Regions from separate parts of the Paenibacillus sp. 10L310 genome, predicted to be linked through region 3. Evidence: riboswitches for the same ligand, from Rfam matches in the RefSeq annotation. Region 3 holds a riboswitch; each other region holds the start of a gene.

Region 1 (4,292 bases), on a different contig from region 3:
CCGGATTCAGGATTACGTTGAAACCGTCATGACCCGATACAAAGGTAAGATCTATGCCTGGGATGTGGTAAACGAGGCGATTGCGGATAGCAATGGTGATGCCAACGGTTTACGTAAAAGTCCCTTTTATGAACTAATTGGTCCGGATTATATTGAGAAAACCTATGAATTCGCTCGTGCAGCCGATCCGAATGCCAAATTATATTACAACGAATACTTCACGGAAATCCCTGAGAAAAGAGAGCATATGTATCAGTTGGTCAAACGACTGAAAGAGAAAGGGCTCATCGATGGTGTGGGTTTGCAATCCCACTATAACCTGGAATCCCCGCCCATCAAGGAAATTGAAAAAACGATCAGCATGTTCGCCGAACTTGGATTGGATATTCAGATCACGGAACTGGATGTGGATAGCGGAATTCCATTTGGTGAAGAGATGTCCGATGAAGTTGCAGTAAAGCAGGCGTATCGATATAAGGAACTGTTGGATTTGTACAAAAAACACAAAGACCACATTTCTTCAGTTACCTTATGGGGACTCCAAGATGAGAAGTCTTACAACAACCAGGCTATGCTGTTTGATTCAGCCCTGAAGGCCAAAAAGGCATACTGGGGACTCGTGGATGAATCCAGTTTGCCTGTGTTGACGCAGAGAGCCGTCTCACTTTCGGGTAAACCGGATATCAAAAAACAGACACAAGATCCGCTCTGGAACAAAGCGGTGTCTACTCCACTGAAGGGTGACTCTACGGGATCAGCCAGTTTCCGCACTTTATGGGATCATAGTAACCTGTATATCCTCGTGGATGTACAGGATGCAAAGGCAGATGTGAATGACAGAGTAGATATCTTTGTTGATCTCAATAATGGCAAGACCACTTCATATGAAGCAGATGACCGACACGTAATCATTAAGCGGTCGGGCAAAGCTGAGGGTGTGGAGCAGCGTTCATATCGTGTACGCGAGACAAAAGCCGGATATCAGGTTGAATTGTCCATTCCGTGGGGTGGTATCCAAGTCGGATCAGAATATGAAGCCGGATTGGATATCCGTGTGACTGATGGCGGTTCAAGTGGGACACAACCTTATAATCCACTGTACTGGAATGATCGAACACAATCTCAGGAACAGGATACAAGCAAATACGGCGTGATTCAACTCGCCCCTATGCCCAAATCTGCACAAGCTGTGCAAGGGATTGTTCAGATTGATGGGAAGAAAGACACATCATGGAATAAGGCTGCACCATTTGAAGTAAAACGGTTGAACCAGAGCGAAGGTGCAGAGGCAGTGGCTCGCGCAATGTGGTCAGGTGAGTATCTATACCTGCTGATCGACGTCACTGATCCAAACATCATTACAGATAGTATCAACCCATGGGATCAGGATTCGGTTGAGATTTTCCTGGACGAGAATCACCAGCGCACACCGTATTTTCAATATGATGATGCCCAGTTCAGAATCAGTGCAGACAATGTAGGAACCTTTGCAGGCGGTGCCTCACCCGGACGCCTTGTAAGTGCTGTGAAGAAAACGAATAAAGGATACCTCGTAGAAGCCAGAATTCATTTACAATCATTGACGCCCAAAACAGGAAATGTTCTCGGTTTCGAGCTTCAAATTAACGACAACCAGGGTGGAGGTAAACAGAACGTAGCCAAGTGGAATGATACGACCAATGAGAGCTGGAGAAACACTTCCCAGTACGGAATACTCACTTTTGTGGGAAAGAACAAACTCGGGCATTAAACCATTGGCAGTAGTTGCAAGAATAGAAACCATCATAACAGTGGCTAAAACTCAACCATTGTTGTGATGGTTTTCATCGTTTACATACGTCACTCAAGCTGATGAGGGCGATACAATCTGCCTTGACTGTATTAAACAGACCTTGATATACTAAATGAATGTTATTTTTTCTTTTATGTGGATAAGAAAGTAATCAACTACATACAACCGTTTGCGAGGGAGCCTTAACCGGCTGAGAGGGTGTTAAACCGACCTTACCTGACTTGGATAATGCCAACGTAGGGATGCAACGATGAAACGCTGTACTTGGGAAGCTCATGCGAACCCCCTTGTTTTAGTGTATTTGTCTGCGAAACATCCTATGGATGTTTCGTTTTTTTGTTTTTACATACGTACATTATGAATTGGAGAACACATGTTGACTATTTCAGAGAGACTATATCAGGCAGCACAGCCCGTGTGGAAGGAATGTCTCGAGCATCCCTTTGTTAGAGGAATCGGAGATGGTTCCTTAACGGTCGAACAATTTCGTTATTATTTGCTGCAAGACTACTTGTATCTGTTCGATTATGCCCGCGTATTTGCACTTGGTATCGTCAAGTCGCACGACCCCAAATTGATGCAGTTTTTTAGTGAAAACGTAGATAACATCCTGAATGGTGAAATGAAAATTCATCGTTCTTATATGGAGCGATTAGGAATTACAGAGGATCATGTTTTCCAGGTAAAACCTGCCCTGAAAAATGCAGCCTATACTAACTATATGCTCTCTGTTTCCCATGCGGGTGGCATAGCAGAAGTACTTGTATCCATTCTGGCCTGCTCATGGAGCTATGCAGAGATTGGTCAAGTCCTTGCCCAAAAGCCAGGTGCAGCTGAGCATCCTTTTTACGGAGAGTGGATCACAGGATATGCTTCCTCTGAATACAACAGCAACAATCAATCCCTTGTGACGTTAACGGATAAGCTATTAGAAGATTGTAGCGAGAAAACGTACCAACGGATGGAGGATATTTTCGTGATGTGCAGTCGCTTTGAGCTTGATTTTTGGGAAATGTCATGGAAGCTGGAGCCTTGAGTTCACTGGTAAAGTAGAGAGCAGCTAATCAAGGAACTAATGAAATCCGCTAACTCGTCGTATCGACGGTTTAGCGGATTTTGTGCAAAGATGACTTAAGTCATCTTATACATAGTAACCGCACCTCTAAATCGATAGACTCAAGTTAAGGTTGTTGTGATAAAGGACGGCCGGACCATACAAAGAGGGGTAACGAATGAACGAAATCATAAAAAAGAAGCTGCTGGACAAAAATGAACTGCTCATTAACATGGTGATTGAACGCGTAAAAAGAGATTTTCTAGATGATATCGCCATTATTGGGCTTACTGGTTCATTTAGCACCGAGGACTTTCACGAGAAGAGCGATCTTGATTTAATTATCATTAATAATACAGAAAAGGGATGGGAAATATCTGACTGCTTCATCTTGGACGATGTTGGGTATGACATCTATTGCACGCCATGGGATTCAAGAATACAAGAGCAATCCACCTTGGAGAGTCCCAACGTATCGAGCCTAACCGACCTGAAAATACTCTACTATGCAAAGCCTGAGGATTTGGAGAAATTGAACAACTTCCAGCAAAAAGCTCTTGATGCACTTGCGAATCCGATAGGAGAAGTGTGTCTTAATCGAGCAAATAAATGGATTGATCTGGCTAAGCAAGCATACAGCGATACGATGCTTGGTGAAGATATCGGTTCAGTGCGATATGCATCTGCTGGCGTTCTGTACAATCTCGTCAATGCCTTGGTGAGTATGAATAACACGTGTATCAAACGAGGGATCAAGCGATATTTGGAAGAGATACGCTCGTTTCGCTATGTTCCAGATGATCTCGAATCCTTATACATGTCAATCATCGAAGCTCATACCATTGAAGATATTCGAATAACATCTTTTAATATGTTGAATAGCGTTACGAGGTTACATAGCACGATGTGTGATAACTTCATTGTTAAACCGGCTCCGACCTTTGATAATCTGAGGGGAACATATGAAGAATTGTGGTGCAACTACCGTAATAAAATTTTGAACGGTGTTACAGCGAACGATGCTTCCTACGTCTTTCTTTCGGCCTTTGGAGCACATGGATATCTTGATGAAATGGCCATGGAGAAAGGCACCAAGAAATATGATCTTATGCGGTACTTTGATGCAAATAATTTACCAGTTATGAAAGAGAAGCTCCTTGAAGTGATGGATGATTATCTAGAAGAGTATGATAAGGTCGGCAGAACAGTCGAACGTTTTACAACCTTCGAGCAACTATATGCACATTATATGAATCATTGACCTTACATCCCAGTTGGTAATAAGCCCGTGGAAACGGACTGTAAACAATGTAATCATCTGCTTTTGATTAAATAATTTCTCAGGGAAATCATAGCAAATCCCCTGAGAAATTAAAGCATTATTCCAACGAATTTTAGACTGATACTACTGAATCTAATTTTAAGAACCAAACATTGTTTTTACAT
Region 2 (4,292 bases), on a different contig from region 3:
GATCCGAAAACTTACCTGTTCCAAGCAACAATCTGGACTCAAACGTATATTTACCAATGTTCAACATCATCAACCGCCTCCTACAAAATGTACAATCTCGATTCGATCGCCTTCTCTTAATGCCGTCGTTTCATGATACTCACGGGTTAAAATATGCTTGTTCAGCTCTACAACTACAGTCTTGACTTGCAAATCAAAAGATTGGAGTAATTTATCCACACGATTCAATCTGTCTTCAATCTCCATCCGTTGACCATTAACGATGATATTCACTGCACCACTCCCTTTCTGTTCAATCGCTCAGGGCTCAGCGCCTCAATTCCGAGTTCTTCTGAGCTTTTGCCAGCGAGCAACTCAGCGATAAGCCTGCCTGTTATCGCACTAAGCAAGATACCGTTGCGGTAATGTCCAAAGGCGGCAAACAACCCGGGTATACTCTTGCAAGCACCTATATAAGGCAGTCCATCGGGAGTTGCCGGTCTTACGCCTGCCCACGCTCGTATAAATTGCGCTTCCTTCATCCCAGGTACCCAGTGGGTAGCCGCTGTTAGCAGCTTCTGAACACCCTGTACAGAAACGTTCAAATCCGTTCTGCCTGGCAGACTGGTTGCCCCAAGCCAAACCTCTCCATTGGCTTTGGGAACAATATAGATATCCTCTGCATACACCGTTCTATCAGGTCTGTACCCTGCATGTTCATCTGAGAACTGAACGGCGGCTATTTCACCTTTTACCGACCACACAGGCAAGCTCAGATTCACATGTCTCATCAACTCTTCACTCTGTAATCCAGCCGCTATAATGACCTGTTTGCATTTCATCTCACCGATCGATGTGGTGATCCCCTGCACGCCGTGTTCGTTTGCTTGCACACGTATATCCTGTATGTCCTCCATAACCCGTGCTCCCAATGCTTGAGCGGATTCAGCATATGCCTTCGTTAGATGGACTGGAAGAATTTCACTCTCGTAAGGTCTGTAGTAGGCTCCATACGTATCTCTGTTAAGCCATGATGCCTCCTGTTGCACAACGGAACGGTCCCACCACACCTCATCAGCAGAAGCAGACAACGCAGACTTCCGATTGTCCTTATAACTACTTAATTCACTGTATGAACGAAAAGGAGTTAGGAATCCCTGGCGTTGCAGACCAGTCTCTATCTCACTGAGTGTAGCCATTAGCACCTGTTGCTCGATAAGTAACTGCCTGCTCTGCCTGGCAAGCTTAGCCATCAAAGGATGAGCAAAATCCTCACTGTCTGCTGCCAGCATCCCAGCCGCTGCGCAAGAAGTCCCTCCTGCAATCGCCGAACGCTCCAGTAACAGCACATCCTGTCCATGGGAAGCAAGCTCATACGCAATGGCACATCCAACAACGCCTCCGCCTACAATAATCGTTTCTGCATAAATCTTATCCGGTCTATCAGTAATGATCTTTTTCATCCTCTCATCTCCTTGATTCAGCGGCTCAAACTTTCTGTAGCAACGATAGCCTGCCTTAATGATTCAGCGGCCCGATCCGGGGAATCGCTCGCCCATACATTCGAAATCACAGCGACTCCCTGTGAGCCTGCAGAGCGAATAGCGTGAATGTTTCCCGGTTCGATGCCCCCAATCGCCATGACAGGAATGGAGACACCAGAGCACACTTCAGCCAGAGCATATAATCCTCTTGGTTCAAGATCAGGCTTACTGTTGGTTGAGTAGACATGCCCGAAGAAAAGGTAATCGGCTCCCCGTTCTTCAGCGATTTTTGCCTCATCGATTGAATGAACAGATACACCCAGACGAATTCGCTGGACATTGCTTATAACAGCAGGGTTGTAGTTACGTATCGCATCTTGCCCCCAATGTACACCGCCATAGATGTCATTCTGTGAAGGCAGCTCTGAACCATTGATAACGATGCGACAAGACGGAACGCCAACACCACGCAGACTTTCAGCCCAACCGATCTTTTGTTGCCACGAGAGTTGTTTCTCTCGTATATGGATGTAGTCCACCCATGGCCAAACGTCCTTTGCAGCTTTTACAAAAGATGCTTGATTCCCTACACCCGTAGATACAACATGCAGTTCAAATGATCCGTGTACACGTTCATGAGAAATTACCGTACTTTTCATCTCCTTCCATGCGTGAATGCTATGAAAACACAAAAAAGCCACTCCCGTAGGGGAGTGGCTGCGTATTAATTATAGGACCAGATGACTGACTGATACATACAGTTCATTTCGTGCAATAAAGCTATAGACCTTATAGCCATAACGTTATACACGCAACTGCATGTTTCAATTTACTAAGCAAGACGGTTGAATTCTTTCGAATTGCCGTTTGCTCACGTCATTCACTGAAACGCGCTCGCCACTTCCCTACGCTGGTATGATCCAGATCAGGTGCAAAGGGTCCGGAATCGCATTCTTCCATCTCAGCCACATCGTGCGGCCCCCCTAGTGTTCATATGAAGTTGTAGCCTATGTTACCATAGAAGGATTTTTTTGTCACCGTTCATTTCTATTAAGCGTTGCTTGAATTGTCTAGTTTTTCTCAGACCATTCTTCAACATTCCATGTTTTGGTAACCCAACCCTCGTAGAAATCAGGTTCATGAGATACCAGCAACACCGTTCCCTTGAATTCTTGCAAGGCACGCTGTAACTCAGCTTTAGCTGTGACATCCAAATGGTTCGTCGGCTCATCGAATAGAATCCAGTTGCTTTCACGCATCAAGAGTTTGCATAGACGAACCTTGGCTTGCTCTCCACCACTCAGCATGTTAAGCGGACGGGTAATGTGCTCATTTTTCAACCCGCAGCGAGCGAGATGACCCCGGACCTCATTCTGGGTCAAATGTGAAAACTCATTCCAGACATCCTCAATCGGCGTGATATTCCCAGCACGAACTTCCTGCTCAAAATAGGCCGTTTCGAGATAATCGCCCAAGAAAGTCTTTCCACTGAGTGGAGATATTTTTCCCAGGATGGTTTTCAGCAGTGTTGATTTACCCACACCATTACAACCTACGATGGCAATTTTTTCACCACGTTCAATTGTCATTGTCATTTTAGGCAGCAAAGGATACGTATATCCAATTTCAAAATCAATGCCCTCAAAGACCGTTTTGCTGCTCGCGCGGGCATCCTTGAATTTGAACGTTGGTTTGGCCGCTTCATCTGGACGATCAATACGTTCAATTCTGTCCAGTTGCTTCTCCCGGCTCTTCGCTCGACCAGAAGTTGAAGCACGTGCCTTGTTACGCTGAATGAAATCTTCCTGCTTCTTGATGTACTCTTGCTGCTTCTCGTACGCATCAATATGCTGGGCTTTATTCATATCAGCCATCTCGAGGAACTTGTTATAGTTCGCTGCATATCTCGTTAATTTGGCAAATTCCAAATGATAAATGACATTTACGACTTCATTCATGAATTCCGTGTCATGGGAGATTAAAAGAAACGCATGAGGGTAGTCCTTCAGGTAACGTGACAACCATTCAATGTGTTCTACATCCAGATAGTTGGTCGGCTCATCCAGCAAAAGAGCTGTAGGTTTCTCAAGCAGAAGCTTGGCCAGAAGCACCTTGGTACGTTGTCCACCACTTAGAGCTGCGACATCCCGATCCAGACCAATTGCGGACAAACCAAGTCCATTGGCCATCTCTTCCACTTTTACGTCAATCAGATAAAAGTCGCCCTGTTCCAGTTGTTCCTGAATATCGCCCATCTCTTCCAGCAACTGCTCCAGCTTATCTGGATCTGCATCTGCCATCTGGTCCGTTATATTCATCATTTCTTTTTCTAATTCAAGCAACGGAAGGAATGCATCTTTAAGAACGTCACGAATGGTTTTGCCTGGGGTAAGCTTCGTGTGCTGATCCAGATATCCATAACGGACCTTAGGTGTCCATTCCACTTTTCCACTATCTTTAAGCAATTTACCGGTAAGGATGTTCATTAATGTGGATTTACCCACACCATTGGCACCAACAAGTCCTACGCGCTCTCCGGCAAGTAAACGAAACGATACATTTTTAAATAACGTGCGATCTCCAAAATTGTGACTTACGTTCTCTACTGACAATAAACTCATAAGATGAGGTTGCTCCTATCTATTAGACATTACTTTTGTTATTGTTCCGAAACCCTATTCTAGCACAGGTCCCGTCTTTTCTGAAAGTAATGTAAACAGTTCAGGAACCTCTTACATGATTTTATCATACAGGCTACCCTAACGATTAGAGCATTTATATTCAAAATAGCCTTGTGCAGCTGCTTGTCTTGCGTCTGTAAACACCTCT
Region 3 (4,292 bases):
GCTGATTTGGAGTGAAGTAACAAGTTCTATCTGAAACTATGCAACTATGAACTCACTTACTTAGTAACACCACAAATTAACGAGGTGAACTAATATGCGATTCCTCTATATTGTTTTACTGTTTATAGTAGGTTTTTCCTGTTCCGCATTTCTATACGGAGGAGCACCAAAACTCAGTGATGCTCTTTTATTCGTTATCGCAGGAATTCTGTATAAGATATGGACCACACTTAATCACAAAGCTAATTCTGATAAAGGCTGAGTATGGTTAAGAATACATACATGACATAAAACTAAAAAAAGCCGTTCTTCTCTGCAATGACAGAGAGAAACGGCTTTATCTCTATTTCAGACTGCCCAGCTTGCGCTGTACCGGCGCCTAGGAGCGTGTCCGATATTCCTCGGCCTTTTCCTGCATCCCGGCAGCTACAGCCTCATTCTCGGACAACCCTTTGTCTGCGGCAAAGGCACGAATGTCCTGCGTAATGCGCATGCTACAGAACTTTGGTCCGCACATGGAGCAGAAATGAGCTTCCTTGGCCCCTTCTGCTGGCAGCGTCTCGTCATGGTAGGATAATGCCCGTTCCGGGTCCAGTGACAGGTTGAACTGGTCCCGCCAGCGGAACTCAAAGCGTGCCTTGGACAATGCGTCATCGCGGCGTTGAGCACGCGGATGGCCTTTCGCCAGATCGGCGGCATGAGCTGCGATCTTGTAGGCGATGACCCCTTCCCGCACATCATCCTTGTTGGGCAGGCCCAAATGTTCTTTTGGCGTAACATAACAGAGCATGGACGTGCCGAACCAGCCAATCATGGCCGCACCAATGGCGGATGTGATGTGATCATATCCTGGCGCAATGTCGGTCGTTAGCGGCCCAAGTGTGTAGAACGGTGCTTCTTTACAGATCTCCATCTGCAAGTCCACATTCTCCTTGATCTTATGCATCGGCACATGACCCGGGCCTTCGATCATCACCTGCACATCATGCTTCCATGCGATCTGCGTCAGTTCCCCAAGCGTAGCCAGTTCCGCCATCTGAGCTTCGTCATTCGCATCGTAGATACTGCCTGGACGAAGTCCATCTCCCAGCGAAAACGCCACATCATACCTTTTCATAATCTCGCAGATTTCTTCAAAATGGGTGTACAAAAAATTCTCCTGATGATGCGCAAGGCACCATGCTGCCATAATGGACCCACCTCGAGACACAATGCCTGTCATCCGCTTGGCGGTCATGGGGATATAACGCAGCAGTACACCTGCATGAATCGTAAAGTAGTCCACGCCCTGCTCTGCCTGCTCAATGAGTGTGTCACGGTACAACTCCCAGGTCAGCGCTTCCGCTTCGCCATTCACCTTCTCCAGCGCCTGATACAGCGGCACCGTACCAATCGGCACAGGTGAATTGCGGATAATCCATTCCCGGGTGGTATGAATGTTTTTGCCTGTGGACAGATCCATCACCGTATCCGATCCCCATCGTACCGCCCAGGTCATCTTCTCCACCTCTTCCTCAATGGAAGAAGATACAGCAGAGTTACCTATGTTGGCATTGATCTTCACGTGAAAATGACGACCGATCAACATCGGCTCACTCTCCGGGTGATTGATGTTGGATGGCAGAATGGCCCGTCCACTCGCCAGCTCCTGCCGCACAAATTCCGGTTCCACGCCTTCACGAATGGCGGCAAACTCCATCTCTGCCGTAATGACTCCCTGCCTCGCATAATGCATCTGGGTCACACAGCGTCCTGGCTGTGCTCGCAGCGGTTTGCCTCGTAATCCGGGGTACTCTTCAGCGCCAGCTCTCTTCCCTCCGGGCTTTAGTCCGTTATCCTCCGGTTTAACTGTACGGCCTTGGTAAGCTTCGACATCGCCACGCTCTGTGATCCAACGGGTGCGCAGAGCTGGCAAACCTGCACGGATATCCGCATGAAATGCGGGATCGGTCATGGGGCCGCTCGTATCGTAGACACGCAGCGGTTCGTTATGCTCCACCCCTTGGGGAGTATTCGTGTCATGAAGGGCTATCTCACGTTCCGGTACAGCAATGTCCGGCCGTGAGCCCTGAATGTAGACTTTGCGGCTGCCCGGAAAGGGCTGAACCCGTCCGGCCGCTCCTGTTTCTTTTTCCACCTGCTGATCGTTATGTCCCTGCTCCGTCGCTTGTTGTCCCGTTTGATTTCCTGTACTCATGTTCGCTTGTCTCCTCCTCAGTGTTCGTCGCTTGTTTGGTTGGTTTCATCATTAGCTCGCTTACGTACCTGTCCCAAATCATGCGCAATGCAGAGAAGAAAGAGCGATCCTACACCAGACCAGGGGAGACACTTTTCATGTACAGTTAACAACAGACGGAGGCTGCCACAGATCATCGATCTATAAGACTTCCCTCCTCATCCAAGCCCACTTCCGCAGGTTATCGAAAAAGAGGCCCATAAAATCCGCGCTATATCGCCCGTTCCCTGTATATAAAAAAGCCGGTCCCCGAAGGAACCGACTTTTATGTCCATCACCAATAATGCACCTTCAATCAGCTCCTTAACAGAGCCCTACAAGGGTCACATCATGTGGTGGTTGTGGTCATATCGCCGATTACTTCCCTACGCTGGTATGATCCAGATCAGGTGCAAAGGGTCCGGAATCTCATGCGATTCCGTCTCAGTCCGGACAATTCGGACTCCCCCAGTAACGTTAATAAGTTGCGGCTTACATAAGCCGCCGTTCATATTCAATGAAGCTGGCCCCGTTGGGCCGTCCATTACAGAGTAGCGCAACCGGAACATAAAAACAACCTTTATATTCCAAATGATCAAACTCTATTGGAGAAAAAACTTACATCAACATCAGGATAACATGAGCCCCATTTGCGTAGCAGCATCCTTCAACACAGGTGCGTATTCATGCAATGTCTCCTGCGAGAGTCGACTGACAGGTCCTGAGACCGAGAGCGCAGCTGCAATATTGCCTCTGCGATCCATAATCGGTACAGATACCGCGGCAGCTCCCGGCTCACGTTCCTCATAACTTGTGGCATATCCGTTATCCCGGATATCTCCCATCTGCGCTAAATACACCGCGGGATCAATAAACACCGGCCATTCCGGCCCGTTCATCAGTTCTTCACGATCCTCGTCCGTGGCAAACGCCATCAGGACTTTGCTGGAAGCGCCCACAGACAGCGGCAGTCTAACACCAACGGGGGCAACTCGGCGAATCGCCTGATCACTTTGCACAGCCTGAATCCGAATCCGTTCACTGCCATCACGCAGGTACAGACTCACGGTCTCCCCCAATCGATCTCTCAGTCGCTCCATCGCAGGCAACAGCAGAATAGCGGGATCATCACTGCGGGACATATGAGCTGACAGCTCCCAGATTCGGATGCCAAGTCGGTACTTCTCTGTTGCTGCATCGCGGATCACGAACCCTCGATCCTCCAGCGTAGCCATCAAGCGGTGGACTGTACTTTTGTGCAGGCCGATCTGGCTGGCAATTTCGGTGAGTCCCAGATCACTGCGTGTGGTAAAACATAATAATATATCCAGCGCCCGTTCCACAGCCCGGACGGTTAACTTGCGATCTTCCATGGCATAATGCCCTCCTCATGTTTCATCACATGAAACTTGGTTACATAAATTATATGAGAAACGGTCTCATCTGTAAACCAAAAAGAGCCAAAATCAAAATAGGCCAACCTGAAAATTTTTCCTTTTTATAAGACTTAATCCCCTGTAATTTACACACTAAGGTAATGTTACCCATATATCTTAAGAACTATATAACAATTGCGTAACAAATGCCCTCAATCAATTGACTTTGACTATATTGGAACATACGATAAAGATATATTACATTAAGATATCGCTCTGAAGCAGGCTCTGAAATCGACGCAATTCTCTTTACATGTCGTTGTTATCTTCAACTGAACTTCAAAGGAGGGGCATTCATGTATCAATCATCCCAGAGCGAAGCCCCGCTGCAAACAAAAGTGTCCGATCTGCCCTCTTCCCTATCACCGAGGCTGATTCGGTTCAAACATATTATCGTAGCGTTGCTGCTCTCCGTTGTATTTTTTCTACTGTTTTGTTTTATTGCACTGCATGGTTATATCGCATGGGTATTATCCAATCCAACGGTAGCGCCAGTCTTCTCCAATCCGATGCAAGCCAAGAACATGAAGTATGAAGATATCACGTTCCCGGCAGCAGATGGCAGCCGGACGATGCAGGGATGGTATATACCTGCTGACAATGCTGCAAGCAAAACGATTATTTTCAGTCACGGCTATGGT

What was found. Region 3 has a riboswitch for thiamine pyrophosphate ahead of thiC (phosphomethylpyrimidine synthase ThiC). Riboswitches for the same ligand answer to the same signal wherever they lie in the genome.
Region 1: it holds a riboswitch for thiamine pyrophosphate, as region 3 does, so the genes downstream of both, tenA (thiaminase II) here and thiC (phosphomethylpyrimidine synthase ThiC) in region 3, are expected to answer to the same signal.
Region 2: it holds a riboswitch for thiamine pyrophosphate, as region 3 does, so the genes downstream of both, AC1DE7_RS09700 (thiamine phosphate synthase) here and thiC (phosphomethylpyrimidine synthase ThiC) in region 3, are expected to answer to the same signal.

What each region holds. Positions count from the first base shown of each region.
Region 1 covers NZ_JBFTKC010000009.1:74,156-78,447, reverse strand. Annotated here, with positions in the region: gene AC1DE7_RS19325 (endo-1,4-beta-xylanase) at 1-1,750, shown strand, start outside; TPP riboswitch at 1,956-2,053, shown strand; gene tenA (thiaminase II) at 2,166-2,828, shown strand; gene AC1DE7_RS19315 (nucleotidyltransferase domain-containing protein) at 3,025-4,107, shown strand.
Region 2 covers NZ_JBFTKC010000003.1:159,067-163,358, forward strand. Annotated here, with positions in the region: gene AC1DE7_RS09685 (thiazole synthase) at 1-67, opposite strand, end outside; gene thiS (sulfur carrier protein ThiS) at 70-273, opposite strand; gene thiO (glycine oxidase ThiO) at 270-1,442, opposite strand; gene AC1DE7_RS09700 (thiamine phosphate synthase) at 1,460-2,122, opposite strand; TPP riboswitch at 2,349-2,458, opposite strand; gene AC1DE7_RS09705 (ABC-F family ATP-binding cassette domain-containing protein) at 2,534-4,084, opposite strand; gene AC1DE7_RS09710 (hypothetical protein) at 4,223-4,292, opposite strand, start outside.
Region 3 covers NZ_JBFTKC010000018.1:57,636-61,927, forward strand. Annotated here, with positions in the region: gene thiC (phosphomethylpyrimidine synthase ThiC) at 380-2,197, opposite strand; TPP riboswitch at 2,582-2,695, opposite strand; gene AC1DE7_RS26185 (IclR family transcriptional regulator) at 2,845-3,588, opposite strand; gene AC1DE7_RS26190 (alpha/beta hydrolase) at 3,948-4,292, shown strand, end outside.